2 linked regions of the Vreelandella piezotolerans genome follow. The protein of the gene in region 1 binds, or shares a complex with, the protein of each later gene. Links are inferred from orthologs where the notes say so. Each region holds a gene or a part of one and is shown in the gene's direction. Other genes may lie near its edges. The genes, in order: accB and accD.

The links.
Region 2: the proteins of accB (region 1) and accD are in contact, whole or in part, in a solved structure (PDB 8UXZ), measured with the Escherichia coli proteins. The link is inferred for Vreelandella piezotolerans from one-to-one orthologs.

What each region holds. Positions count from the first base shown.
Region 1 is NZ_CP048602.1:2,014,094-2,031,448, forward strand. Bases 7,348-10,163 are described here. They hold accB (acetyl-CoA carboxylase biotin carboxyl carrier protein), read left to right. Parts: upstream 7,348-8,432; coding sequence 8,433-8,894; downstream 8,895-10,163. Other genes in these bases: dsbD (protein-disulfide reductase DsbD), read left to right, coding at 7,348-8,100; accC (acetyl-CoA carboxylase biotin carboxylase subunit), read left to right, coding at 8,925-10,163. In the rest of the region: GYM47_RS09270 (argininosuccinate synthase), read right to left, coding at 1-1,046; rnt (ribonuclease T), read left to right, coding at 1,255-1,926; GYM47_RS09280 (6-phosphofructokinase), read left to right, coding at 2,089-3,348; GYM47_RS09285 (bifunctional protein-serine/threonine kinase/phosphatase), read right to left, coding at 3,442-5,157; ppa (inorganic diphosphatase), read left to right, coding at 5,521-6,051; more of dsbD, read left to right, coding at 6,223-7,347; more of accC, read left to right, coding at 10,164-10,265; prmA (50S ribosomal protein L11 methyltransferase), read left to right, coding at 10,408-11,319; tRNA dihydrouridine synthase DusB, read left to right, coding at 11,418-12,458; DNA-binding transcriptional regulator Fis, read left to right, coding at 12,455-12,778; purH (bifunctional phosphoribosylaminoimidazolecarboxamide formyltransferase/IMP cyclohydrolase), read left to right, coding at 12,828-14,408; GYM47_RS09330 (NAD-dependent succinate-semialdehyde dehydrogenase), read right to left, coding at 14,476-15,936; GTP cyclohydrolase I FolE, read right to left, coding at 16,047-16,598; GYM47_RS09340 (hypothetical protein), read left to right, coding at 16,949-17,355. UniProt on the Escherichia coli protein: This protein is a component of the acetyl coenzyme A carboxylase complex; first, biotin carboxylase catalyzes the carboxylation of the carrier protein and then the transcarboxylase transfers the carboxyl group to form malonyl-CoA.
Region 2 is NZ_CP048602.1:1,664,223-1,673,694, forward strand. Bases 6,635-9,472 are described here. They hold accD (acetyl-CoA carboxylase, carboxyltransferase subunit beta), read left to right. Parts: upstream 6,635-7,467; coding sequence 7,468-8,478; downstream 8,479-9,472. Other genes in these bases: trpA (tryptophan synthase subunit alpha), read left to right, coding at 6,635-7,376; folC (bifunctional tetrahydrofolate synthase/dihydrofolate synthase), read left to right, coding at 8,471-9,472. Outside these bases: leuB (3-isopropylmalate dehydrogenase), read left to right, coding at 1-87; asd (aspartate-semialdehyde dehydrogenase), read left to right, coding at 221-1,333; GYM47_RS07625 (type IV pilus assembly protein FimV), read left to right, coding at 1,589-3,625; tRNA pseudouridine(38-40) synthase TruA, read left to right, coding at 3,656-4,594; GYM47_RS07635 (phosphoribosylanthranilate isomerase), read left to right, coding at 4,591-5,226; trpB (tryptophan synthase subunit beta), read left to right, coding at 5,326-6,564; more of trpA, read left to right, coding at 6,573-6,634.

The sequences.
Region 1 (17,355 bases):
TACAGCTTCATACGCACCACGCCAGAAACACTCTTCTGCGTCTCGTCGATAGCAGCTTGCAGCATGCGGCGTTCAGGGCTCCACCAATAGCCGTTGTAGATCACTTCGGCATACTTGGGCATGAGCTGATCTTTAAGATGCGCTTCTTCACGATCCAGCGTCAGTGATTCGATCGCACGGTGGGCACGCAGCATGATCGTACCTCCCGGCGTTTCGTAGCAACCCCGCGACTTCATGCCCACGTAGCGGTTTTCGACGATATCCAAACGTCCGATACCGTTGTCGCCGCCCAGCTTGTTGAGCTTTTCGAGCACTTCGTGCGGCTTCATCGTTTCGCCATCGATGGCCACGATGTCGCCTTTCTCGAACGTCAGCTCAACGTAAGTGGGTTGCTCGGGCGCAGCTTCGGGAGAAACACTCCAGCGCCACATGTCCTCTTCGGCTTCCGCCCACGGATCTTCCAGAATGCCGCCTTCATAGGAAATGTGCAGCAGGTTGGCGTCCATGGAGTAGGGAGATTTCTTTTTCTTGTTGGAGAAATCCACCGGGATGCTGTGCTCTTCGCAGTACGCCATCAGCTTTTCGCGAGACGTCAGGTCCCACTCGCGCCAGGGAGCAATGACTTTAACGCCCGGCTTTAGCGCGTAACCGCCCAGTTCGAAACGCACTTGATCGTTACCTTTACCCGTTGCGCCATGGGAGATGGCATCGGCGCCGGTTTCATTGGCGATTTCGATCAGGCGCTTGGCGATCAGCGGGCGAGCGATGGAGGTGCCCAGCAGGTACTCACCTTCATAGATGGTATTGGCACGAAACATCGGAAAGACGTAGTCACGCACGAACTCTTCGCGTAGATCTTCGATGTAAATCTCTTTGACGCCGAGAGCCTGAGCCTTGGCGCGGGCAGGCTCGACTTCTTCACCCTGACCGATGTCGGCAGTAAAGGTCACAACCTCGCAGTTGTAGGTTTCTTGCAACCACTTGACGATAACGGATGTGTCCAGGCCGCCTGAATATGCCAGCACAACCTTTTTGACATCGGACATTCTTTGCTCCTTGTAAAAAGCAGTTCACCAGAAGGAGTAGCGCCCTTACGCACTACTTGTTCATTCAAACTGTCAGTATAGCGTTCTCGATGCCCAGCGAATACCGTCAACGACGCCTTGGGGGTAAAGCTGCTAGAATCACCCAAACCCTAGCGGCTAGCTTGACCGCTACCCCTGACCGACTACTCGCTTTACTAAGGAGAGCTGCATGAGCGAGGCAATTGCCCGCGAATTGATGGCCCAGCGTTTTCGCAGTTACTTACCGGTTGTCATTGATTTGGAGACAGGTGGGTTTAACGCCCAAACGGACGCCGTGTTGGAGATTGCAGCGGTCACACTCACCATGGACCCCGACGGCAATTTACTGCCTGATGCCACCTACGCGTATCATGTTCACCCTTTTGAAGGCGCCAACGTCGAGCAATCAGCGTTGGATTTCACCGGCATCAATCTGGATGACCCGCTTCGTCGGCACGTTGCGTTGAGCGAGGCTGAAGCACTAGGGGAAATATTTCGACCCATACGCAAATCGCTAAAGGCGCACGGCTGTTCCCGGGCGATACTCGTGGGTCACAATGCGGCATTCGACCATGGCTTTTTGAATGCAGCGGCCAACCGCTGCAACGTCAAGCGCAATCCGTTTCACCCCTTTTCCAGTTTCGACACGGCGACGTTGGCGGGGTTTGTGTATGGACAAACCGTGCTAGCCAGAGCGTGCCGTGCCGCGGGGATCGAGTTCGACAACAAGGCGGCCCACTCGGCACGCTATGACACCGAGCGAACGGCCGAACTGTTTTGCGCCATGGTCAACCGCTACAAAGACTTAGGCGGCTGGCGGCTGGCTCAGCGTGAACAAGCGCTAGATGGCGGCGATGAATAAATCCGCAAGCAGCGCGTTTGAAACAGCATCTAATGCACCAGAAATGGCTTTACGATAAACTTTACGTCATTTACGAGCGCTTGGCTCTCAGGCAAGCAATGCAGCCAACGCTTGCCGCCACAATGTGATATCCCACCCGTTTTGAGGAGATGAGACGTTTCCATGGCCCAGCATAATGCCTTTTACGCCCAGTCCGGTGGCGTTACCGCCGTCATCAATGCCAGCGCCTGTGGCGTTATCGAAGCTTGCCGGCAAGCCCCTGATCAGATCGGCAAGGTGTATGCCGGCCATAACGGCATTATTGGTGCACTGACGGAAGATTTGATCGATGTCACTCAGGAGAGCGATGACGCCATTGCCGCTCTGCGACACACCCCGGGCGGAGCGTTTGGCTCTTGTCGCTACAAGCTGAAAGACATCGATACGCACCGCGCGCAGTACGAGCGTCTTATCGAGGTTTTCAAAGCGCACGACATTCGCTATTTCTTCTACAACGGCGGTGGCGACAGTGCCGATACCTGCCTAAAAGTCTCGCAGCTCTCCGAAAAACTAGGGTATCCGCTGACGGCCATTCACGTTCCCAAAACCGTCGACAATGATCTTCCCATCACGGATAACAGCCCTGGTTTCGGCAGCGTCGCGAAGTACATCGCCACCTCGACCCGGGAAGCGTCGCTGGATATCGCGTCCATGTGCGCCACCTCGACCAAGGTGTTCGTACTGGAAGTGATGGGACGCCATGCGGGCTGGATTGCTGCGGCTGGAGGCCTGGCTGGCGAAGGAGAAGGCGAGCCACCGCACCTGATTATCTTCCCGGAAGTGGCGTTTAACCGTAAAGCGGTCATGGCGCGAGTCGATGAAAGCGTCAAAAAATTTGGCTACTGCGTGATCGTGGTGTCGGAAGGCGCGCGCTACGAAGATGGCACTTTCCTTGCGGATGCAGGCAATACCGATGCCTTTGGTCACCGCCAGCTAGGCGGCGTGGCGCCCACCCTGGCCGGCATGATCAAGCAGGACCTGGGCTACAAATACCATTGGGCCGTGGCCGACTACCTGCAACGTGCGGCGCGTCACTTGGCTTCCAAAACCGATGTTGAACAAGCTTATGCCGTTGGCCGTGAAGCGGTCACGCTGGCGCTGGCGGGCAAAAACTCCATGATGCCGGCCATACGCCGCATCTCACAAAGCCCGTACCAGTGGGACGTGATTTCTGCTCCGCTATCGCAAATCGCCAACCAAGAGAAGTTCATGCCCCGCGACTTTATCAGCGACAGCGGTTTCGATATTACCCAAGCGTGCCGTGACTACTTATCACCGCTGATCCAGGGCGAAGATTTTCCGCCGTTCGAGAATGGTCTTCCGAAAGTCGCCAAGTTGAAGCTTGCGAAAGTGGAACAGAAGTTGCCAACCTTCACGCTGTAACCTCTGTTCTAACATCAGAGATGGTGAAAGATAAAAGGGCGATGACTCGTGTCATCGCCCTTTTGACATTCGCAGTATGCGCTTGAAACGTGCCTAGCGCAGCAGCCACGAGAGCACCAACAGCAGCAGCAAAATACCCGCCACGCCCTGCCAAAAGCGTCGAGACTCGGTGCGGGGCTCTTCGCGTTGCACAGCACGCCCCAGGGGTAGCCTCAGCGCGTGAAGGAACTCCGACATCCGTCGAAAACGCAGTGGCCGTTGCGGGTCCAGCGCGCGACGCAGCGCCTCGTCAAGCGCAGGGGTAATCTCTGGATTGATGGTACGAGCGCTACGGTAGCTGAGCTCTTCTAGATCGGTATGGCAACGCAACTTATTGGGGGTCAGCGTATAAGGTAATGCCCCGGTCAAAAGCCAGTAGACCGTAGAAGCCAACGAGTACTGGTCGCTGCGGCGACCCACGCTGTCGCCAAGCGCATACTCTGGAGCTGTATGTTCGTTGAAACCGATTTGACGAAGCAGCTCGCCCGAGTGGCGGTGTCCATCGACCTCTCGCATATGGCAAGCACTAAAGTCAGCGAGCACGAGCTTACCGTGCGAGTCGATAAGCACGTTGTCAGGCATGATCTGTTGGTGAATGATGTCGCGATGGTGCAGAGCCTGGACCGCCTTACCCAACTGGTTGGCGATATCCAAACGCTGAGCGAGACTGGCCTGAGGGTGCCGCTCGGCCCATTGACGCAGCGTCTCACCTTCTACGTTCTGCATGAGGTAATAGAGGTATCTTCGCGGGCGTGATGGTTCCATGACCTTGACGACAAAGGGGGAGTTCACCCGCTCGACCACCCACTGCTGCAGCAAAAAGTGCTCTAGATAGGCGTTACGCAACGATAGCTCGGGGCTTGGTGCCTTCATCACCATGACACGATCACTGTAGACATCGCGGACGCGATACACCCTCGACTGAGCATTGCGTGACAGCACGGCCTGCACCTCCAACCCATCTAGACGCTCGCCGGGAGCCAATTCGGGAGGAATGGGCAGGTCGCCATATAGTAAGCTGGGGTGATCGGTTGCCTCTTCCGGCAGTTCGTCGATGCGGAGTAATTGGAAGCAAAATTGATCGCCGCCATACCCTCGCTCTTGCGCGCGCTGCTTTGCCTCGCCAGCCAAGCGCTCGCAAGCAGCATCTAGGTCGCTAGCATCTTGGCGAATGAGCCGCACATAATCAGAGGGCATCAAGGTGCCGCGCACGGCCTGAGTGGTGAAAACGAACAAGTCACCCTGCTTCAAGCCCAGATGGGTGTAATCGATATCGACGCTGCCATCCATGCCTAACGCGCGAGAGGGGTAGCGATACCCACCCACATCGGTCACGTGATCACGGGTAAGCTGCTCAAACTCGGCACCTCGCAAGCGAAAGACCAGCGTATCTCCCATGTGAAATAGATGACCTTCGCGACCTAAAAACACCATGGCCGAGAGCGACGAGACGAAGCTACCCTCTTTGACATGCTGGCTCTGGCTGTAACACCAACTATTCAACGCACGTAGCACGCGGGTTGCCGACGTCTTGGTGTCCCAGTGGTCAGGCGTGGAGTAATAATCGGCGAGAAATCCGCGCACGCTCAAATCCCCCGCCTGCTTCGCCATCGTATTGCGAGAAATCGAGTCACTAATCACTGCGCAGCCGCCCTTTAACTTCAACAGCGGCGCTTCTGGTAAGCGTACCGACATTGAACTGCGGTGCTGCCGGCGTTCTGGGGCTACGAACGCTTGTCCATAACTCATTAGCAACTGGGCGTGCGCCAACTCATCCTCCTAGACTTACGGCTCACCATCGCAACGATCATTGCGAGCACTTCTCGCGATCCTTACTGCATCAGGCGCTATCATACATGCTGACATGACGAAGCGATGCCCACCAAACGTCGAGAGTAGCATAAAAAGACACCCTGCCATGTCCACTACCCAGCCAATGCATCAAGAGACGCCACCGAGATCGCCGAGGAAGGTCAAGCTGCCATCGATGCGAGTATGTGGCGGCAAACACCTATGTCGCATTGGTAATCTATCCACCTTGTTCGTATAATTCTTCACCATTAATGCAATGCATCAACTGCTTAGCTACTGCAATCTGCACTAGGTAAGAAAAGCCAAGCCAAGGAACCAACGATGAACTTTGATAACATCCCCGCTGGAAAGGATTTGCCCAACGATATCTACGTGGCCATTGAAATTCCTGCTAACCACGCGCCGATTAAGTACGAAATCGACAAGGATATGGGTGCCCTCCTCGTTGATCGTTTCATGGCTACACCCATGTTCTACCCGGCCAACTACGGCTTTATCCCGCACACGCTGGCCGACGACGGTGACCCGCTAGACGCGCTGGTCGTCACTCCTCACCCGGTTGCGCCCGGCAGCATCATTCGCGCACGCCCGGTGGGCATCTTGAACATGACCGATGAAGCGGGTGAAGATGCCAAACTGGTCTGTGTGCCGCACCCGAAACTCTCAACGCTGTATGATGACGTGCAGGAAGTGACTGACCTCCCCGAACTGCTGCGCCAGCAAATTGCTCACTTCTTCGAGAACTACAAAGACCTCGAAAAAGGCAAGTGGGTCAAAGTTGAGTCTTGGGAAGGCGTTGAAGCCGCTCGCAAGGCCATTGAAAAGTCGGCCGCAGCTTACAAAAAAGCGTAATTAGCGTCACGACACTGATTGCAGGCCGCCTTTAGAGAGGCGGCCTTTTGCGTTTACATTAACGGAGCATGAAGCACCGCGTCACGTCACCGCAGTAAATGCGCTAATCTCAACAGGTGCGCTATCCTGCCCCTTTGCACCCAACCTGTTACCAAAGCGTAAGGATACTCCGTGTTACTCATGCGACGTTTTAGCCTATTTTTTTTGTTGTGCTGGCTACCTTTATTGGCCCACGGGCAGTGGTTCTCTTCTAGCAATCAGAGCGACTTCCTGCCGGTAATGGAAGCCTTCCAGCCCAGCGCTTGGCACGATGGTGATACGCTCAGCATCGGGGTCGATATTGCCGACGATTACTATTTGTACCGCCACCAGCTTGACGTCACGAGCCAGCAGGCATCGGTCGACTTAGAAGACCCCGTCATTCCACAGGGCTCATTCACCACCGATCAATTTATGGGGGATGTGTACGTTTTTCGCGATCAGCTCGTTTTTGATGTTCCGCTGAGCGCCCCTTATAGCGGGCCAATCAGTATCGAGCTGACCTTTCAGGGATGCGCCGATGCGGGGTTATGCTACCCACCTGAGCGCATCACCCTTGAAGCCGCAGAAACGTCACCGCCCAGCACGTTTGCCAACTGGCAGGATGAAAGCGAACAAAGCTCTCCAAATCAAACAAGCACGGGTGAACCTGCCCCAAGCAGCGCAGCGACTCAATCGGGCGAGAACGCTGGCTTCTCCGCCCCGCAAAGTGAAGATAGCAAATTCAGCGCGCTGATTAGTGATACCAGCCTACCGCTCGCCTTAGGGCTCTTTTTCCTCGCGGGTATTGGGCTCACCTTTACGCCCTGTGTGCTGCCGATGATTCCTATTCTGTCGTCCATCGTGGTTGGCCAGAACCCCACCAAGCCCCGCGCTTTTGTCCTGTCAGCCAGCTATGTACTCGGCATGGCCATTACCTATGCCTTGGTGGGCGTGCTAATGGGGCTATTTGGTGCAGGGCTCAACCTCCAGGCACATTTACAGTCCGCCCCCGTTTTAATTACTTTTGCCATTCTGTTTACCCTATTCGCTTTGGCAATGTTTGGCGCCTTTGACCTTCGCATGTCACCGCGAATCGCCAGTAAAGTAGACTCTTGGCAAGCACGCGCCCAGCGCAGTGGCCCACTGGGCTTGGCGGTGGCGGGCGCGCTGTCAGTGCTAGTGGTGTCTCCCTGCGTAACGGCTCCGCTAGCGGGCGCCTTGGTATTTATCTCTTCCACTGGGGACGCCATTATGGGTGGCGCAGTGCTGTTTGCGCTTGGACTTGGCATGGGGCTCCCTTTATTGCTCGTGGGCACCTTCGGCGCAACGCTGCTACCCCGCTCTGGCGACTGGATGAATGGCGTTAAAATTGCTTTCGGGCTGTTGTTATTAGGTGTAGCGATTTGGATGATTGAGCGTTTAATTGCGCCATCAATCTCTCTTCTGCTGTGGGCGGCCCTAGCAATCGGCAGTGCCCTTACCCTTGGCGCACTGAATACATCGCCCTCTCACGGCTGGGCAAAAGCCCGGCAAACGGCGGGGTTAATGCTGTTGGCCTGGGGGGTAGCACTCGTGCTGGGCGCCGCCCAAGGAAGCAGCAATCCATTACGACCGCTATCGGTGACCACTTCTAGTACAGGGGAAGCCGCTACCACTCCGATCTTTGAAGAAGTCGACAGTCTCAGCGCACTACAGTCTGAGCTGGAGCAAGCCTCTCAAGCGGGGCAGCCCGTGTTTGCCCACTTCACGGCAGAGTGGTGTATCTCCTGCAAACTGATGGAGCGAGAGGTCTATCCTGATCCTCAAGTCGCCGCTGCATTGAACGATTTTCAACTAATCGCGGTCGATGTGACAGAGACCAATGCACAAAGTCGCGAACTGCTCAATCATTTCAACCTTTTTGGCCCGCCCAGCCTGCTACTCTTTAGCCAGGGCAAGGAAGTGCGCGAAGCTCGCATTCAGGGCGAAGTGACTGCTCAAGACCTCGTTCAGCATCTCGACTCGTTCAAGCGCTGGCAGCAGGGATAAAAGATGAACTCATGGTCGGTTGCGACAGTGCAACCGGCTTTGGACACATTTTTAAGCTGCCGTGTCGCGATCGTCGTCAAACAGTTGTTTAAGTCGCAAATATCACACACATTGCCGCGGCCACTGGACAGTGGGTGACTTTTTCGGCAAACTCCACAGCCATATTTGCTAAAAAACTCATCTTTTAGCACTGAGTCTGGGTTAACGTTCGCCATCGTGCTGCGTTCTCTTCATTTTTAAATTTGGTTTACTGCACTTAAAAGCGCCGCGCCTAGCAGGCATATCTCTCCTGTGACGACGTGTTACTTTGATCAACTTTTGGGGCTATACGAATGGATATTCGCAAAGTTAAAAAACTGATTGAGCTGCTGGAAGAGTCCAACATCAGTGAAATCGAAATTCAGGAAGGTGAAGAATCGGTTCGTATCAGCCGTCACCCCAACGGCACTGCGTGGCAGCCGCAACCGATGCCTCAGTACGCGCAGCCCGCGCCTGCTGCTCCTCAAGCGCCGGTGGCCACTACCCCCGCCGATGCCGAACCTCAAGGCGCTAGCTATCGCGGTGAAGCAGTTAACTCGCCGATGGTAGGCACCTTCTATCGCAGCCCGGCACCAGGTGCAAAAGCATTCGTTGAAGTAGGCGACACAGTGAAGCAAGGCGACACTGTGTGTATCGTTGAAGCGATGAAAATGATGAACCAGATTGAAGCCGACCGCGACGGCGTGGTTGAGGCCATCCTAGTGGAAGATGGCGAGCCGGTGGAATTTGATCAACCGATGATCGTCCTCGCTTAATCTTTCATATCAACACGGGTGGATTCTCCCATGCTGGACAAGGTACTTATCGCGAACCGCGGCGAGATTGCCCTTCGTATCTTACGCGCCTGCAAAGAACTCGGGATCAAAACCGTAGCGGTTCACTCCAAGGCAGATCGCGAACTGATGCACGTTCGTCTCGCCGATGAAGCCGTGTGTATCGGCCCCGCCTCATCAGCGCAGTCGTACTTAAACATCCCGGCGTTGATCAGCGCGGCGGAAGTCACTGATTCGAGCGCCATTCACCCCGGTTATGGCTTTCTCTCTGAGAATGCCAACTTTGCCGAGCAGGTAGAGCGCTCGGGGTTCACCTTCATCGGCCCGCGCGCTGAGACCATCCGCTTAATGGGCGACAAAGTGAGCGCTATCAACGCCATGAAAGCGGCGGGCGTTCCCACTGTGCCTGGCTCCGATGGGCCGCTTGGCGACGATGACGCCACCAACTTGGCCACAGCGAAGCGCATTGGCTATCCGGTGATCATCAAGGCAGCGGCGGGTGGCGGCGGCCGCGGTATGCGCGTGGTGCACACCGAAGGCCACTTACTGTCTGCCATTACCGTCACGCAAACCGAAGCGCATGCAGCCTTCGGCGACGGAACGGTCTACATGGAGAAGTTTCTAGAGAAGCCTCGCCATGTGGAGGTGCAGGTATTGGCTGACGGCCAGGGGAATGCCATTCACCTCTATGACCGCGACTGTTCGCTGCAGCGTCGACATCAGAAAGTGTTAGAAGAAGCACCTGCGCCAGGCCTCGATCCTGACGCGCGCGCGAAAGTGCTCGACGCTTGTCGCCAAGCGTGTATCGAGATCAACTATCGCGGCGCGGGCACTTTCGAATTCCTCTACGAAGATGGTGAATTCTTCTTCATCGAAATGAACACCCGTGTTCAGGTCGAGCACCCAGTGACGGAAATGGTGACGGGTGTCGATATCGTCAAAGAGCAGCTGCGCATTGCAGCCGGCTTGCCCCTGTCGATTCGCCAGGAAGACGTGAAGCTGAACGGCCATGCGTTCGAATGTCGTATTAACGCTGAAGATTCGCGCACCTTCATGCCGTCTCCCGGCAAGGTGACGCTGTTTCACGCGCCTGGTGGGCTCGGCGTTCGCATGGACTCTCACCTGTATACCGGCTACACCGTACCGCCGCATTACGACTCCTTGATCGGTAAGTTGATTACCTGGGGCGCTGACCGCGACATCGCCTTGACGCGCATGCGCAACGCACTCGACGAGCTGCTGGTCGAAGGCATCAAAACCAATATCGACCTGCAGAAAGACCTGGTCCGCGATAGCTACTTCCGCCAGGGCGGTGTCAATATCCACTACCTCGAGAAAAAGCTGAGCAGCTAATCTTTTGGTGGCGACGATGCCCGCCTATTGGCGGGCATTTTCGTGAGGTGGCCCCTATCATTCCGCTAATGTACCCGCTTCGTGATGTCGTCTTGATGATATCACCCGTTTGTTTCTTCCTTATTCGCCGTGGAGACTCCCCATGCCCTGGCTCCAATTAAAAGCACACGTCGCTCCCGAACAAGCCGAGCTTCTCGAAGAATTACTGCTCGAAGAGGGCGCGACGGCAATTGGTATGCAAGATGCCCACGACGACCCGGTCTTCGAACCCGAGCGCGGCACGACACCGCTATGGCAAGACACCATATTGACGGGGCTTTACGACGATCTAGATGGGATCGATGGCATGCTGAGCCGTATCGAAGCGGCTTGGGCAGAACAGATGCCCGGTGAACCCTGTCCGGCCATCGAATACGAACTGCTAGCAGACCGCGACTGGGAGCGGGAGTGGATGGATGACTTCACGCCGCTGCGGATGGGGGAACGACTATGGATCGTGCCGAGTTGGCATGAGCCGCCCGAGGCGGGCGCGGTCAATCTGATCCTTGACCCGGGCCTTGCGTTCGGGACCGGCACTCATCCTACAACCGCGCTGTGTCTCGAGTGGCTGGATGGTTTAGCGGTAAACCATGAACTGCAGGGCAAAGATGTGCTGGACGTCGGCTGTGGCTCTGGCATTCTCGCCATTGCGGCCTTGAAGCTAGGCGCCTCACACGCCGATGGCACGGATATCGACCCGCAAGCATTGCAGGCTAGCCGGGACAATGCCGAGCGCAATGCCATCGACGACCAGCAGTTCACTCTCTGTTACCCCGAACAGTTGGAAGGCGGCCCCTACCCCATCGTTACAGCCAACATTTTGGCAGGCCCACTGGTCGAGTTATCCAATACGATTGCTGGACACGTGGCCCCTGGTGGCCGTATCGCGCTATCAGGCATACTAGCCAATCAAGCCACCGAAGTACGGGAAGCCTACGAAGCACAAGGGCTCTACATGGATGAGCCTACCCTTCGAGAGGGCTGGGTGCGTTTGACAGGCCGTCGCCCCGCATAAAATCGGGATTGGCCTTCAATAGCTTGCCGAGTAGGCGTATCATACGCTCCCTTGAAACGCCCTACTCGCCGCTTTCATGCCTATCAAAGTATACCGCCATGACGTTGATGACTACTTCGCCACCTGCGATTGGGCCTTACCAACTGCCTAACCCGGTCATGCTGGCCCCGATGGCGGGCGTCACTGATCGCCCATTTCGCCAGCTATGCCGTCGGTTAGGCGCGGGCTGGGTCGTGGGAGAGATGGTCACGTCAGACCCTTCGCTTTGGCACACGCGCAAATCCCAGCTACGTATGGATCATCAGGGCGAACCCGACCCACGGGTCGTGCAGGTCGCTGGCGGGGATGCCGAGATGCTGGCGCAGGCGGCGAGACTCAATGTCGAACTAGGCGCGCAAATCATCGACATCAATATGGGGTGCCCGGCAAAAAAAGTGTGCAACAAAGCCGCTGGCTCAGCCCTCATGCGTGATGAAACGCTGGTCGCCGAGATTTTAGATGCCGTTGTGAAAGCGGTGGACATCCCCGTCACGCTCAAGATACGCACCGGTTGGTGTGCCGCTTCTAACAATGCACTGCGTATTGCCAAGCTGGCGGAATCTGCAGGCATCCAAGCGCTGGCCATTCATGGCCGTCACCGCGAACAGCGCTATACTGGTGAAGCCGAGTACGACACGATCGCCGACATAAAATCGCACCTCACGATCCCCGTGATTGCCAATGGCGATATCACCACCCCGGAGAAAGCCGCTCATGTGCTGCGTTACACTGGCGCTGATGCAGTGATGGTTGGCCGCGGCGCCCAGGGCAATCCGTGGATTTTTCAACAAATCACGCATTACCTGACCCATGGTGAGCACCTTGCATCACCCAGCTTGGCTGAGCGATGCAGCGTCCTGCTGGAGCATCTGCAGGCACTTCATGACTTCTATGGCACCACCATGGGAGTGCGTATCGCGCGCAAGCACGTCGGCTGGTATCTCGACGACGACAAGCGCTTTAACAGTACCCAGCAGCGCACGCTCAAGCAGCAGTTCAACGCTCTGACCACGCCTGACGAGCAGTTTGACTGGATCCACAACGCCATGACCCAGGACGCTTCGAAGCGTCTGCTAGCCAAAGGAAGCCATGCGGCATGACTGAACGCGACCTGCTCTCCAGCGAACGCTCCTCACGACTCTCAGGCACGCTAGCAGCCCCCTCCGCCAGCGCACAGCCACAGCCACTGAGAGAAGCGGTAGAGACCGCCATGCGCCGTTACTTCGAGCATCTCGATGGCAGCCAAACATCTGACTTATATGCCATGGTGATGGCCGAAGTAGAGGCCCCACTGTTAGCGTGCGTGATGGAGCATACCGACGGTAATCAAACTCGCGCCGCCGACGTACTTGGCCTGAACCGTGGCACGCTACGCAAAAAACTCAAGCAGTATGGATTGATTGAAAGTGACGCCCCTTGATGGGGCGTTGCCGTTTTTCACCTTAGACCCGCAGATGACGAGCATCCTTATGGCTGATAGCACCCCTACCCCCGTCCGCCGCGCCCTGCTGAGCGTATCCGATAAAACCGGCATCGTGGAGTTTGCCCAAGGCCTTGCCGCACACGGCGTCGAGCTGCTCTCCACCGGCGGCACCTACCGTTTGTTGAAAGAAAACGGAATGACGGTAAAAGAAGTATCGGAACACACCGGCTTTCCAGAAATCATGGACGGTCGGGTCAAAACGCTGCATCCGAAAATCCATGGCGGCATTTTGGCGCGCCGCGGCCAGGACGATGCCGTCATGGCTGACAATGACATCACCCCTATCGATATGGTGGTCGTCAACCTTTACCCGTTTGCAGCAACGGTCGCTAAGCCAGATTGCACGCTCGAAGATGCCATCGAGAACATCGACATCGGCGGCCCCACCATGGTGCGCGCCTGTGCCAAAAACCATGCCTATACCACCATCGTGGTGAACGCCGACGATTACACTCGTGTGCTTGGCGAGCTCGACGATAATGCGGGCCAAGTCAGCGCTTCTACGCGTTTTGACCTGGCCGTTAAAGCGTTCGAACATACCGCCGGTTATGACGGCGCCATCGCCGACTACCTTGGCCGCCAGGTCGCCAGCGACGGCACCACCTTTGCTCGCACCTTCAACCTGCAGCTTCACAAAAAGCAAGACATGCGATACGGCGAAAACCCGCATCAAAATGCTGCGTTCTATGTCGACCCCGCCGCCAGCGAGCCTAGCGTAGCCACCGCCAAAACGCTGCAAGGCAAGCCACTCTCTTTCAACAACGTGGCCGATACCGACGCAGCATTCGAGTGCGTGAAAGCCTTTGACGAGACCGCCTGTGTCATCGTTAAGCACGCCAACCCGTGCGGGGTCGCCGTAGGCGCGACCGCATTGGAAGCTTACGACAAGGCCTTTGCCACCGACCCCACCAGCGCCTTTGGCGGCATCATTGCCTTTAATGTGCCGCTTGATGCGGACACCGCGCTAGCCATCGTTGACCGCCAGTTCGTGGAAGTCATCATTGCGCCTGGCGTCCATGATGAAGCGGCCCGCATCGTGGCGGAGAAACAGAACGTCCGCTTGCTGGATGTCGGCGACCATTGGCCGGGTACCGCGCAGCCCGCATTCGACTTTAAACGTGTGAATGGCGGCCTATTGGTACAAGATCGTGATCAAGGGATGGTCACTGAAGAGGCGCTCACCGTGGTCAGCGAGCGCGCCCCGACCAGCGAAGAGATGCGCGATCTCACCTTTGCATGGCGCGTTGCCAAGTTCGTGAAATCCAACGCCATCGTTTATGCAAAAGCGGGCCAAACCATTGGTGTCGGCGCAGGACAGATGAGCCGCGTGTACTCCGCTAAGATCGCAGGTATCAAAGCCGCCGATGAAGGGCTTTCCGTACCAGGCTCAGTGATGGCCTCCGATGCCTTCTTCCCCTTCAGGGACGGCATCGACGCCGCCGCTGCCGCTGGCATCACTGCCGTCATTCAGCCTGGCGGCTCCATGCGTGACCAAGAAGTGATCGATGCGGCTAACGAAGCAGGCATTGCCATGGTCTTCACCGGCATGCGTCACTTCCGCCACTAAACGGTCAGGTCATCTCACATGCATTAAAAAAGCCCTCACTAGTGAGGGCTTTCAGGTCTATGATGAACTACTTACCAAGATCGATGCAGAGATACTTCGTTTCCAGGTACTCTTCCAAGCCCTGATGTCCCCCTTCTCTGCCGAGACCTGACGCCTTGACGCCACCAAACGGTGCCGCCGCATTGGAGATAAGGCCGGTATTAATGCCTACCATGCCATATTCTAACGCCTCTGCTACACGCCATACGCGAGCCAAATCCCGGGAATAGAAGTAAGACGCCAAGCCGTACTGAGTATCGTTGGCCATCTCGATAGCGGTTTCCTCATCATCGAAAGGAAACACGGCAGCAAGCGGACCAAACGTCTCTTCATGCGCCACTTTCATGGCATCGGTGGCAAAACTGATGAGCGTAGGCGTAAAGTAATTGCCCCCTAAGGGGTGCGGATGGCCACCTAGCAGCAGTTCGGCACCGTGATCGACGGCATCCTGGACGTGTTCGCTCACCTTTTTCACGGCGCTCTCATCGATTAACGGCCCGATGTTTACGCCTGGCTTAGTACCATCCCCCACTTTGAGTTCACTGTTCATCGCAACGGCCAGTTTTTCGCAAAACGCATTGATGACACTGGATTGAACCAAAAATCGGTTCGTACATACGCATGTCTGACCCGCATTACGAAACTTTGCCGCCATGGCGCCTTCTACCGCGGCGTCTAAATCCGCATCTTCGAACACAATGAACGGCGCATTGCCACCCAGCTCAAGCGAAATCTTTTGGATGTGTTCCGCTGCTTGAGCCATTAGCTTGCGCCCCACCTCCGTCGATCCTGTAAAGGTGATTTTGCGAACCTTGGGAGACTCAGTCAGCGCTTTGGCAATATCTGACGCGCTGCCAGGCACCACGTTGAACACACCACGAGGAATGCCTGCACGTTCGGCTAGCAGAGCCAATGCCGTCGCCGAAAACGGGGTTTGGCTTGCAGGCTTAACAACGATCGTGCAACCAGCAGCCAGAGCGGCACCGGCTTTGCGTGTAATCATCGCTGCTGGGAAGTTCCAAGGAGTGATCGCCCCCACTACACCCACGGGCTGCTTGGTAACGACGATGCGCTGATTGGCATTGGCTGCAGGAATCGTTTCACCGTAAACGCGACGAGCCTCTTCAGCAAACCAACGTAGAAAGCTCGCAGCGTAAACGATTTCACCTTCAGCTTCTTTGACCGGCTTACCTTGCTCATGCGTCATGAGAAGCGCGAGATCCTGCTTATGTTCGAGCATCAAATCATGCCATTTGAGCAACAAGTCCGCCCGCTCTTGAGCAGTTAGCGCCCGCCATGCCGGCAGTGCTGCATCGGCTGCCTCGATGGCACGCTCGGTTTCCGCTCTACCCAGTCGAGGGATATCCCCTACTGGCTCGCCGGTAGCGGGATTCGTGACGTTGATTTGCTCACCGCTGTCAGCGGCTACCCAACTGCCATCGATATAGGCAAATGGGCAATATAGCTGCGTTTCTCTCAGCGCTTCCATGACAGACTCCTGACCAAATGACGGCCTAATCGGCTCATTGACCCGTTCATGCTAAGACGAAACGACGCGTTTCACCAAACCTTTGATACAAAAGGTCAGCGCCACTCGGCCTAACTAATCAATGTCAAAAATTCCTGGCGAGTGGCTTGGTTACTGCGGAACCCTCCCAGCATGACGGAAGAGGTCATGCTCGAGTTCTGCTTTTCGACCCCACGCATCATCATGCAAAGGTGTCGAGCTTCGATGACGACCGCCACTCCTCGCGCCTGGGTGACTTGCTGCACCGCTTCTGCAATTTCTCTGGTCAGGTTTTCCTGAATCTGCATACGTCGCGCATACATGTCGACGATGCGCGCGAACTTGGACAAACCCAACACCTTGCCACTGGGCAAGTAAGCTATGTGGCACTTGCCAATAAATGGCAGCAAATGGTGCTCGCACATCGAGTAGAGCTCGATATCCTTGACCAACACCATTTCGTCGGTTTGTGATTCGAACACGGCGCCATTGACGATCTCTTCGAGCGACTGGTGATAACCAGCGTTCAAAAACTGCATGGCCTTAGCGGCTCGCTTGGGCGTATCTCTTAGGCCCTCGCGATCCGGGTTTTCACCCAAAGCGGTAATGATGTGACGGTAATGTTGGGCGATGTCGTCGGTCATGGTAGGCCTCATTAAACTGTGCTTGTTCGCTATCACTCAATCGCTTTGCAGCAATGTCATCGCGCCAGCGAGCCTCATTTTCGGCAAACTATTTTTAGCTTGCAGTGTTATCCGTTTAGCTGCCTTACCTAGCGTGCTAGCTGAACGCCTATCTTGGACAACCATCATGTACAAAAAATATACCTTAAAAAATTTATGTACAACAAGAACGGCCTATTAATCTATTTTAACGCACCTAAGCAGGCTGTGGCAGAGTGACACGCACCCCCCTTCGGCACTATAGGAGCTGTGCTATGCTATGGGCATCATTTTCCTGCTGACAATGCAGGTATCACTGTTGAGAGTAAGCCATGTCATTTAAATCATCGCCCTTTTGGCTAGCCGCCCTGCTGGGTACGTTATGGGTATCCTCCACTTATGCAGAAGAGTCGATGCTGACCTTGCCAAGCGGCGCAAAGGTGGGCGTTGAAGTCGTCGAGGCTCTGGCGTTCGATAATACCCAGTCACGTTATAGCGACATTCTTCTTCATCCAACGACCGCTAATGGGACCACAGACGCGCTTCCTGAATATTGCTTGCTGGTGGCGAACGCACAGCTAAACGGTGATCGCATACGTATTACCACGCAGGATGCCACCTGCATTGAAACCCATGATGCAGAAAGCGCCATTTACTCCGGCTCATTCTCTGCGAGCGCTTACGCCGAAGATGGCCAATATGGTATCCCCTGCGGTAACGGTGACTGCACGCTTGCACC
Region 2 (9,472 bases), 350 kb from region 1 along the record:
GATATCGCCTCCGAGGGCATGAAGCGCGTTTCCACAGCCGAGATGGGTGACGCCGTACTCGCGGCGTTCGAGCGTTATCAAGCATAAAGCGAGCTTGCTAACTAACTGATTCGTCTCGTTGCTTTGTAAATAGACCGCGTCGGCCGCCCTTAGGGGTGGCCGACGTCGTGTCTGATATGTGTGTATAATATAGGTCTCATTCTTTGTTGGAGGACTTCACATGTTGAAAGTCGGTTTCGTGGGATGGCGTGGCATGGTTGGCTCGGTGCTGATGCAGCGCATGCAGGAAGAGGGTGATTTCAACGGCATCGAACCGATCTTTTTCACCACTTCTCAAGTCGGCCAGCCGGGTCCCGATATCGGCGTGGACGTGCCTCCGCTGAAAGATGCGTTTGCGCTGGACGACTTGAAAGCTCTAGACGTCATCGTGACCTGTCAAGGCGGTGACTACACCAAGAAAGTCTACGGCGACCTGCGTAACGACGGCTGGAAAGGCTACTGGATCGATGCCGCCAGCACCCTGCGGATGGACGATGACGCCACTATCGTTCTCGACCCGGTGAACCGCAACGTCATCAACGACCAGCTCGCCAAAGGTGCGAAAACCTTCGTTGGTGGTAACTGCACCGTGAGCCTGATGCTCATGGGGTTGGGCGGTCTGTTCGAAGCCGATATGGTCGAGTGGATGACCTCCATGACCTATCAGGCGGCGTCAGGCTCCGGTGCCAAGCACATGCGCGAGCTGCTCAACCAGATGGGCCAACTGCGTGACAGCGTTTCCAGCGAGCTGGCCGACCCGGCGAGCGCGATTCTGGACATCGACCGCAAAGTGACCGCTGCCATGCGCGGTGGCGACTTCCCCACCGATAACTTCGCTGCGCCGCTGGCGGGCAGCCTGCTGCCGTGGATCGATACCAAGTTGGATAGCGGCCAAAGCCGCGAAGAGTGGAAGGGTAGCGTCGAGACCAACAAGATCCTGGGTCTCGACAACAACCCGATCCCCATCGATGGTCTTTGCGTGCGTATCGGTGCCATGCGCTCGCACAGCCAGGCGTTCACCATCAAGCTGAAGCAGGACGTGCCGCTGGATGAGATCGAAGAGCGCATCGCCAAGCATAACGAGTGGGTCAAGCTCATCCCCAACGAGAAAGACGCCACCATTGCGGGCCTGACGCCTGCGGCGGCGACGGGTACGCTGCAAGTGCCGGTTGGTCGTTTACGCAAGCTGAAAATGGGCGGTGAATACCTCTCTGCCTTCAGTGTGGGTGACCAGCTGCTGTGGGGCGCTGCTGAACCGCTCAAGCGCATGCTGAAAATTTTGCGCGAGCAGTAAGTGTCCGCGCAACGGCGCTGCACTTGCATCGCTACAAAGCGCTAGACCACAAGAGGGAAGCTGTTCGCAGCTTCCCTTTTTTTTGTCGTATGCCGCGTTCTCACTCCTGGGCTCATAAAAACGGCTCATGCAAAAAGGTGCGTTGAACCTAGCGTCATGGTAAATACGTTATGATAAGAACGAACTAACATAGCTCGTGGCGGACAGGCATGACGCTTGCCAGGAGCCAGGGAATGGAAGGCAGTAGGGGCCGAGATGAACAAAAAGCTGGCATGGTTGTTGTGGCTGCCGCTGAGCGTCGTGAGTCCGTTGGCTTTGGCCGTAGGGCTGGGGCAAGCCACCGTAAACTCAACGCTGCAGGCGCCGTTAGATGCCAGCGTGCCGCTCGTGAACGCCAGCGATGTGGTATTGGACGACGTACGCGTCGAGATAGCCGATGCCTCCGCTTTCCGCGCGCTAGGTTTGGAGTGGTCGCCGCTCGCGGCCAGCGTGCGCACCGAGCTTCAGCGCCTGCCCTCAGGCGCTCAGCTGGTACTGCGTTCCGATCAAGCGGTGAATGAGCCGTGGTTGGATCTGCTGGTCACCCTCATTACGCCCGAAGGGCGGCGCACGGAAGCCCTGACGCTTCTCTTCGATCCGCCTAACTATACTGCCAGCACCGCGTCCGCAGCGGGAGCATCGTCGGCGGTCTCATCGGCACCTTCGTCTGCGCCGCCATCCGTAGCCGCTTCTCGACCCAGCAGCGCCGCCCGTGACATCGCCTATGTGGCCAGCGGTGACACGCTTTGGGGCGTGGCGGCCCGTATCAAGCCTGCAGACGTTAGCGTCCAACAGATGATGGTGGCGCTGGTGGATGCGAATCCGACGGCATTCCCCACCGGCAACGTCGACGACATGCGTGCAGGCCAGACACTCAACGTGCCGAGTCGAGAGCAATTGATGGCTCGCTCGCCTGCCCAGGCCGCGCAAGCGATTCAATCGATGCGTCAGTCGTCTTCCGAGCCCTCTACCGTGCCGCCCTCAAACAATGCCCCGGCCTCCCAGCCGTCGGCTGAGACGGCAAGTGAGGTGGCGGCCTCCTCCGCTCCCAACACTGGCTCGCCCGACAGCGCACCTGTGGCGACCGTGCAAGAGGGCGAGCTGGCGGGCTTGACCCTTAACGATCTAGCCGAACAACTGCTAGAAAGCCAGGCCATGTTGCAAACTCTGCTCGATGAGCGTGAAGCCATGCGTGCTGAGATGGCCGCGCTGCGCCAGGAGGTTGCCTCGTTGACGGAGGCGCTGAGTGCCTCTCAACAAGAGACTCGTCGAGCGCTGGCGGCGGCCGAAGCACGTGGAGCGGAGCCTAGCTCGCCCGATATTCAAGCGGTCTCGTCTCCCGTTGCTGCGGATACGCCCGCGGGCGCTTCTGCCAGCCCCAGCATCATCGAGCGGATGGAGCAATATCAGTGGCCACTCGCCAGCGTGGCCTTGGCCCTGCTGCTGGGCGCGCTGATTTGGTCACGTAAGCGCCGTGAGCGGCAGTGGGAGGATGCGCCCGCTCCCATGGGTATCAACGCCGATGTCACGCCCTCCAAGCGTACCGAGCCAGGGATGGCTTCTTCGGCCAACGCGGCCCCGATGGCGTCGTCAGTGCCGCCCGAGGCTTCCCTCTATACGCCGCCGCGCACCGACTCCGCCGTGCCGTCGAGCCACGCTGGATCAGCAGCGTCGGAGGAAACGGGCGGGCCTGACGAGCGCGTCGCAACCGATGACGATGGCCCCGGCCATCACACTGGCGAACGGGCGCCTGACCATTTGGAGCATGGGGATTTTGAGCCTCAGCCTCGTGAGCCGAGCGATCATGAGCCGTTATACCGCGAACCGTCCTACCCTGAGACAAGTGATGACGAGACTATCACTGTCGATGAGCGCGACGAATTACGATATGCGGCTGATCAGTATGATGACGCCCCTCTCACGGCAGTGTCCGAGGAGGATGAGGCCGCGCTGGAAGCCGCTTTCCTAGACACCCCAGAGCCTGTCGATCAGATGTCGTCTGGTGCGCCCATGCAAGCGTCCATGCAAGAGAGCGGTGAGCCACCGTTACAGGACGAGGATCGTGCGCACTACATCGATTACCATCCGCCATCACTGACCCGTGAGGCATCAGGCGGCGAGGAAGGGGCAGACGACCAAGCAGGCGCGAGGTCGTCGCAAGAGAGCCGCGTGGCGCAGCCACCCCGTGTGCCGGAAGAGGAGTGGGACATCGAAGAGGTGGCATTCGAGCCGCGACGTCGGGATAATGGCTAACCTTCAATACTCTCCAAATGACGTGGCTCGATGACGCTGTTCTACCACTTTGATGAGACACAACCGCTAGCGGGCCGCTTGGCGATGGGCGTCGAGTACGATGGCTCTCGCTTTTGCGGCTTTCAGCGGCTCAAGCACGCGGCCTCCGTTCAGCAGGCCATCGAGGATGCGCTGGCCAAAGTGGCCGGTGCACCGGTGCATATTTACGCCAGTGGGCGTACCGACTCCGGCGTTCATGCCACCCGCCAGGTCATCCACTTCGATCCCCCGGTCCAGCGCACTGAGAAAGCGTGGATTTTTGGCGCCAACACCAATTTACCCAGGGATGTGGCGGTACGCTGGGTGAAGCCGGTATCCGATGACTTCCACTCCCGTCTGGGCGCGCTGGCGCGTCGCTATCGCTATATTTTCTTGAACCAAATCAGTCGACCCGTGCTAGAGCGCGCCAACGTGACCTGGTGTCGAGACCCGTTGGATGCCGATGCTATGCACCGTGCGGCCCAAGCGTTGGTGGGTGAGCACGACTTCAGCAGCTTTCGCGCCGCCGGGTGTCAATCGAAAACCCCTTGGCGGCAGATGCACTTCGTGGAAGTGAAGCGCTACGGCCCGCTGGTGGTGATCGACATTCAAGGCAATGCCTTTTTGCATCATATGATTCGCAACATTGCCGGTGCCCTGGCAAGCGTGGGCCGCGGCGCCCAAGACGAAGGCCATATTGCGCGCCTACTGGCGCTGAAAAACCGCCGCCAGGGCGATGTCACGGCGCCTGCTTGCGGCCTGCATTTCGTCGACTCCATCTATGACGAGCGTTTCGAGCTGCCCAAAGAGCCGATCGGGCCGAACCTGTTGGCCTTCACCGGCGAGTGGACCGGCGAGCGGGTGCTGCCCGACAGCCCTCGTGTTGCCGCACGTCGGCGGCTCACGTTCTCCAAACAGGCCCATCCGCAGCATCAGGAGACATCTTCATGACGCTTAGCGTAACGCGCACGCGCATCAAGTTCTGTGGGTTGACGCGCCCGGCGGATATCGACCGGGCGGTAGCGCTTGGCGTCGATGCGCTGGGCTTCGTCATGTGGCCGCAAAGCCGCCGGAGCGTCACGCCAGAAACGCTGGCGACGCTGGCGGCGCAGGTGCCTGCCTTCGTAACGCGGGTCGGACTCTTCGTCGATCAGTCTGCAGAGTTCATCGAGCAGTGCCTGCCGCACTTGGATTTGATCCAGTTTCATGGCGACGAGTCACCGGCGTTCTGCGAGCAGTTCGGTCGGCCTTGGATCAAAGCGTTACGCATGCGCGATGGGCTTGATTTACACGACGCCGCGACGATCTATGGCGGTGCCCAAGCGCTGCTGTTGGATGCCTATCGACCCGGTGTACCAGGTGGAACTGGTGAGACCTTCGATTGGTCTAGAATCCCCGCAACCCTGGCAAAACCTGTTATTCTCGCGGGTGGACTGACCGCCGATAATATTGCCAGGGCGGTCAACGACGTGGCGCCGTATGCGGTCGATGTGTCGGGCGGTATCGAAGCATCTCCCGGCGTGAAAGAGGCCGACTCGATGGCCGCTTTCGTTCGCCATGTGGCGCAGGCTGACATCCGCTAAACGTGCTTGCGCGCACGCACTTTTCGATGCGCTTCCCACCGGTCGTGGGCGAGCCAGACACCATTCATTCATTTGCCTTTTCTGGCGATCTCGTGAGGTATGCCTGTGACTGTCTCAGCAACAGAAACCAAGTTCAGCGACCTGACCCGAATGCCGGATGCCCGCGGTCATTTTGGCCCCTACGGCGGCCGGTTCGTGTCAGAAACCCTTAGCTTTGCTCTGGAAGAACTGGAGCAGATCTACCTCAGTCTGCGCGACGACCCGGATTTCCAAACCGAATTCGATCGTGACTTGGCTTACTACGTGGGCCGTCCGTCGCCGCTGTATCATGCCAAGCGCTGGTCTGACTCGCTGGGCGGGGCACAGATTTGGTTGAAACGTGAAGACCTCAATCACACTGGTGCTCACAAGGTGAACAACACCATCGGTCAGGCGCTGCTGGCGAAAAAAACCGGCAAGCCTCGGGTAATTGCTGAAACCGGCGCTGGCCAGCACGGCGTGGCGACAGCCACCGTCGCCGCCCGACTCGGGTTGGAGTGTGACGTGTACATGGGGGCGGAAGACGTGCAGCGTCAAAAGCTCAATGTTTACCGCATGCGCTTGCTGGGTGCCCGTGTCATTCCGGTAGAGTCGGGCACGCGGACGCTGAAAGACGCCATGAACGAAGCCCTGCGCGACTGGGTCACCAACGTCGATAACACCTTCTACATCATCGGCACCGTGGCGGGCCCGCACCCATACCCGCAGCTCGTGCGCGACTTCAATGCCGTGGTAGGTCGCGAAGCTCGCCGTCAGTCGCTAGAACAGATTGGCCGTTTGCCGGATGCGCTGATCGCCTGTGTTGGGGGTGGTTCCAATGCGCTGGGGCTGTTCTACCCGTTCGTCGAGGATGACGCCGTAGCGATGTATGGCGTGGAGGCCGGAGGCGATGGGGTCGAGACGGGGCGTCACGCTGCACCGCTATCCTCGAATGCGCCACGCGGCGTACTGCACGGTAACCGAACCTATCTGATGTCCGACGAGGGCGGGCAGGTGTCGGACACTCACTCCATTTCGGCGGGCCTGGATTATCCCGGCGTTGGCCCCGAGCACTCGCTGTGGAAAGACGTCGGCCGGGTCAACTACGTGGCTGCGAACGACAAAGAAGTGCTGGAAGCGTTCCGCGAGCTGACCCACATGGAGGGCATCATGCCCGCGCTGGAATCGGCCCATGCGTTGGCCCATGCCAAGGTGCTGGCGCCCACCATGCGCCCAGACCAGCATATCGTGGTGAATCTCTCGGGTCGCGGTGATAAAGACATCATGACCGTGGCGAAAATCGACGGCATCGAGTTTTAAGGGCGAGCATGAATCGTATTGACCAGCGTTTTGCAGAGTTGAAACAGCAGGGCCGTAAAGCCCTCATTCCCTACATCACCGCAGGCGACCCTGCACCGCAATACACCGTGGGCTTCATGCATGCCCTGGTGGAAGCAGGGGCCGATGTGATCGAGCTGGGCGTGCCGTTTTCTGACCCCATGGCCGATGGCCCGGTGATTCAGAAAGCCTGCGAGCGGGCGCTAAAACAGGGCACTCGCTTGGTGGACCTGCTGGAGATGGTGGCCGAGTTTCGTCAAACCGATACCACCACCCCCATCGTCTTGATGGGGTATCTGAACCCCATCGAGCGCATCGGCTATGACGTGTTTGCCGACAAAGCGGCAAGCGTCGGTGTGGATGGCGTCCTGGTAGTGGATATGCCGCCAGAAGAGGCCGATGAGTTCGGCCCGCTGTTGAAAGCACGTGACTTGGCGGCGATTTTCTTGGTTGCGCCTACCACTTCCCATGCCCGTGCCGCTACAATATGCGCCCACGGTGAGGGCTACCTTTATTATGTTTCGCTGAAAGGCGTCACCGGTGCGGCTACGTTGAACGCTGAAGACGTGGCCGAGCACCTTGCACCATTGCGCGATATGACCGATCTACCGCTTTGCGTCGGGTTTGGTATTCGCGATGGTGTGACGGCTGCCGAAGTGGCAAAAGTCGCCGACGGTGTCATCGTAGGCAGTGCATTGGTGAACCGTATTGCCGATAGCGTCGATGCGCCTGAAACGATTGCCGGGCAATTGAAAAGCGTGCTAGCAGACATGCGCACCGCCATGGACGCCTAAGCGCGTTCCTCATCGTCTACACTGAATCGATTGACGACACTCATCAGGCTTGGCGTGGCCAAGCCTTGACGTACACGGAAGCCTTTTTGATATGAGCTGGTTAGACAAGATCGTGCCCTCCATGGGGCGTATCCAGCGTAAAGACCGTCGTGCCAGCGTGCCCGACGGCCTCTGGCGTAAATGTCCCAAGTGTGAAGCGGTTCTCTACCTACCTGAGCTAGAGAAGCATCACAGCGTCTGCCCCAAGTGTGAGCACCACCTACGCTTGACGGCGCGCAAACGCTTGGACTGGTTCCTGGATAAACAGGGGCGCGAAGAGATCGCGGCAGAGATCGAGCCGAACGACCGCCTGAAATTCCGCGATTCCAAGAAGTACAAAGACCGTCTGACCGCTGCGCAAAAAGAGACCGGCGAGAAAGATGCGCTGGTCGCGATGCGTGGCGAGCTGGAAGGTTTGCCGATCGTTGCCGTGGCATTCGAGTTCACTTTCATGGGCGGCTCCATGGGTGCCGTGGTGGGCGAGAAATTCGTTCGCGCGGCGACCATCGCCCTCGAAGAGGGCATTCCACTGGTCTGCTTTGCCGCATCGGGCGGTGCACGGATGCAAGAAGCGCTGTTCTCGCTGATGCAGATGGCAAAAACGTCAGCAGCCCTCGAGAAGCTCAAGCAGGCGGGCGTTCCCTATATTTCGGTATTGACCGATCCTGTATTTGGCGGCGTATCGGCCTCTTTGGCGATGCTGGGCGACTTGAACATCGCCGAGCCGAATGCGCTGATCGGTTTTGCGGGCCCCCGAGTGATCGAACAGACCGTACGAGAGACGTTGCCGGAAGGCTTCCAGCGCAGCGAATTCTTGCTGGAGCACGGTACGGTCGACATGATCGTTCACCGCCACGACATGCGCGCACGGGTAGGCGGCGTACTGCGTAAGCTCACGCATCAAAGCGCTCGCCCGGTAAACGATGAATCGTCAGACGCCGAGGTGGTAGAGCCGGTCGTGAATGAAGAGCAGTTGGCCGATGCTGCTGAAGCACCTGCCAAAAGCACGGGTAATGCAGAGGCGCGTCCTGCATCGAGCGATGACGCGTCACGCAATGCCTAATACGTTAGCGGAGTGGCTTGATTACCTGGAATCCCTGCATCCCGTTGGGATCGATATGGGGCTTGATCGGGTGTCGCTGGTCGCCGAACGTATGGGGCTGTTGGATCGCCCCATCGCCAAGCGAACCATCACCGTGGCAGGCACCAACGGCAAGGGATCGACGCTTGCCATGATCGATGCGTTGGCACGTGGCCACGGCTTGCGTACGGGGACTTATACCTCTCCCCATCTATTACGTTACAACGAGCGCGTGACCGTCGACGGTCGTGAAGCCAGCGATAAACGCTTGGTCGAAGGTTTTCAGCAGGTTGAAGTCGCGCGTCTTCAAGCGCCTGCCGTCAGCCTGACCTATTTCGAAGCAGGCACGCTTTGTGCGCTGTGGTGTTTAGCCCAGGCCGATTTGGACTTGGCCTTGCTGGAAGTTGGCTTGGGTGGACGTTTGGATGCGGTGAACATCATCGATGCAGACGTGGCAATCGTTACGACCATTGCGCTGGATCACGCCAACTTTCTCGGCACGGATATCGAGCAAATTGGCCGCGAAAAGGCCGGGATCTTTCGGCCGCTCAAACCCGCAGTGCTGGGTAGTCAGTCTCTGCCCGCGAGCGTGCTCGACTCGGCGATTGCCATCGCTGCTCAAAGCTACGTATTAGGGGCGGCGTTTAGCCATAGCGCAGGTGACGTTGCTGGGGCGCCCTGGTGTTGGCACGGTTTGGCCACCGATGGTGGGACGCTTTCGTTGGACGGTCTGCCGGATCCTGGGCTTCCGATCGACAATGCAGCCACGGCACTGCAGGCGTTGACACTGGCGGGGGTCACGCTGCACGTCGATACCGTACGCAAAGCGCTCCGGACGGTCACGCTGTCTGGACGGATGCAGTGGGTAGGGCAGTGGTGTTTGGATGTGGGCCATAACCCTCACGCCGCTCAGTACGTTGCTCGCCGCTTACCGTCACCCCCTAAGCGCGGCCGCCAGTGGGCCCTGATTGGCATG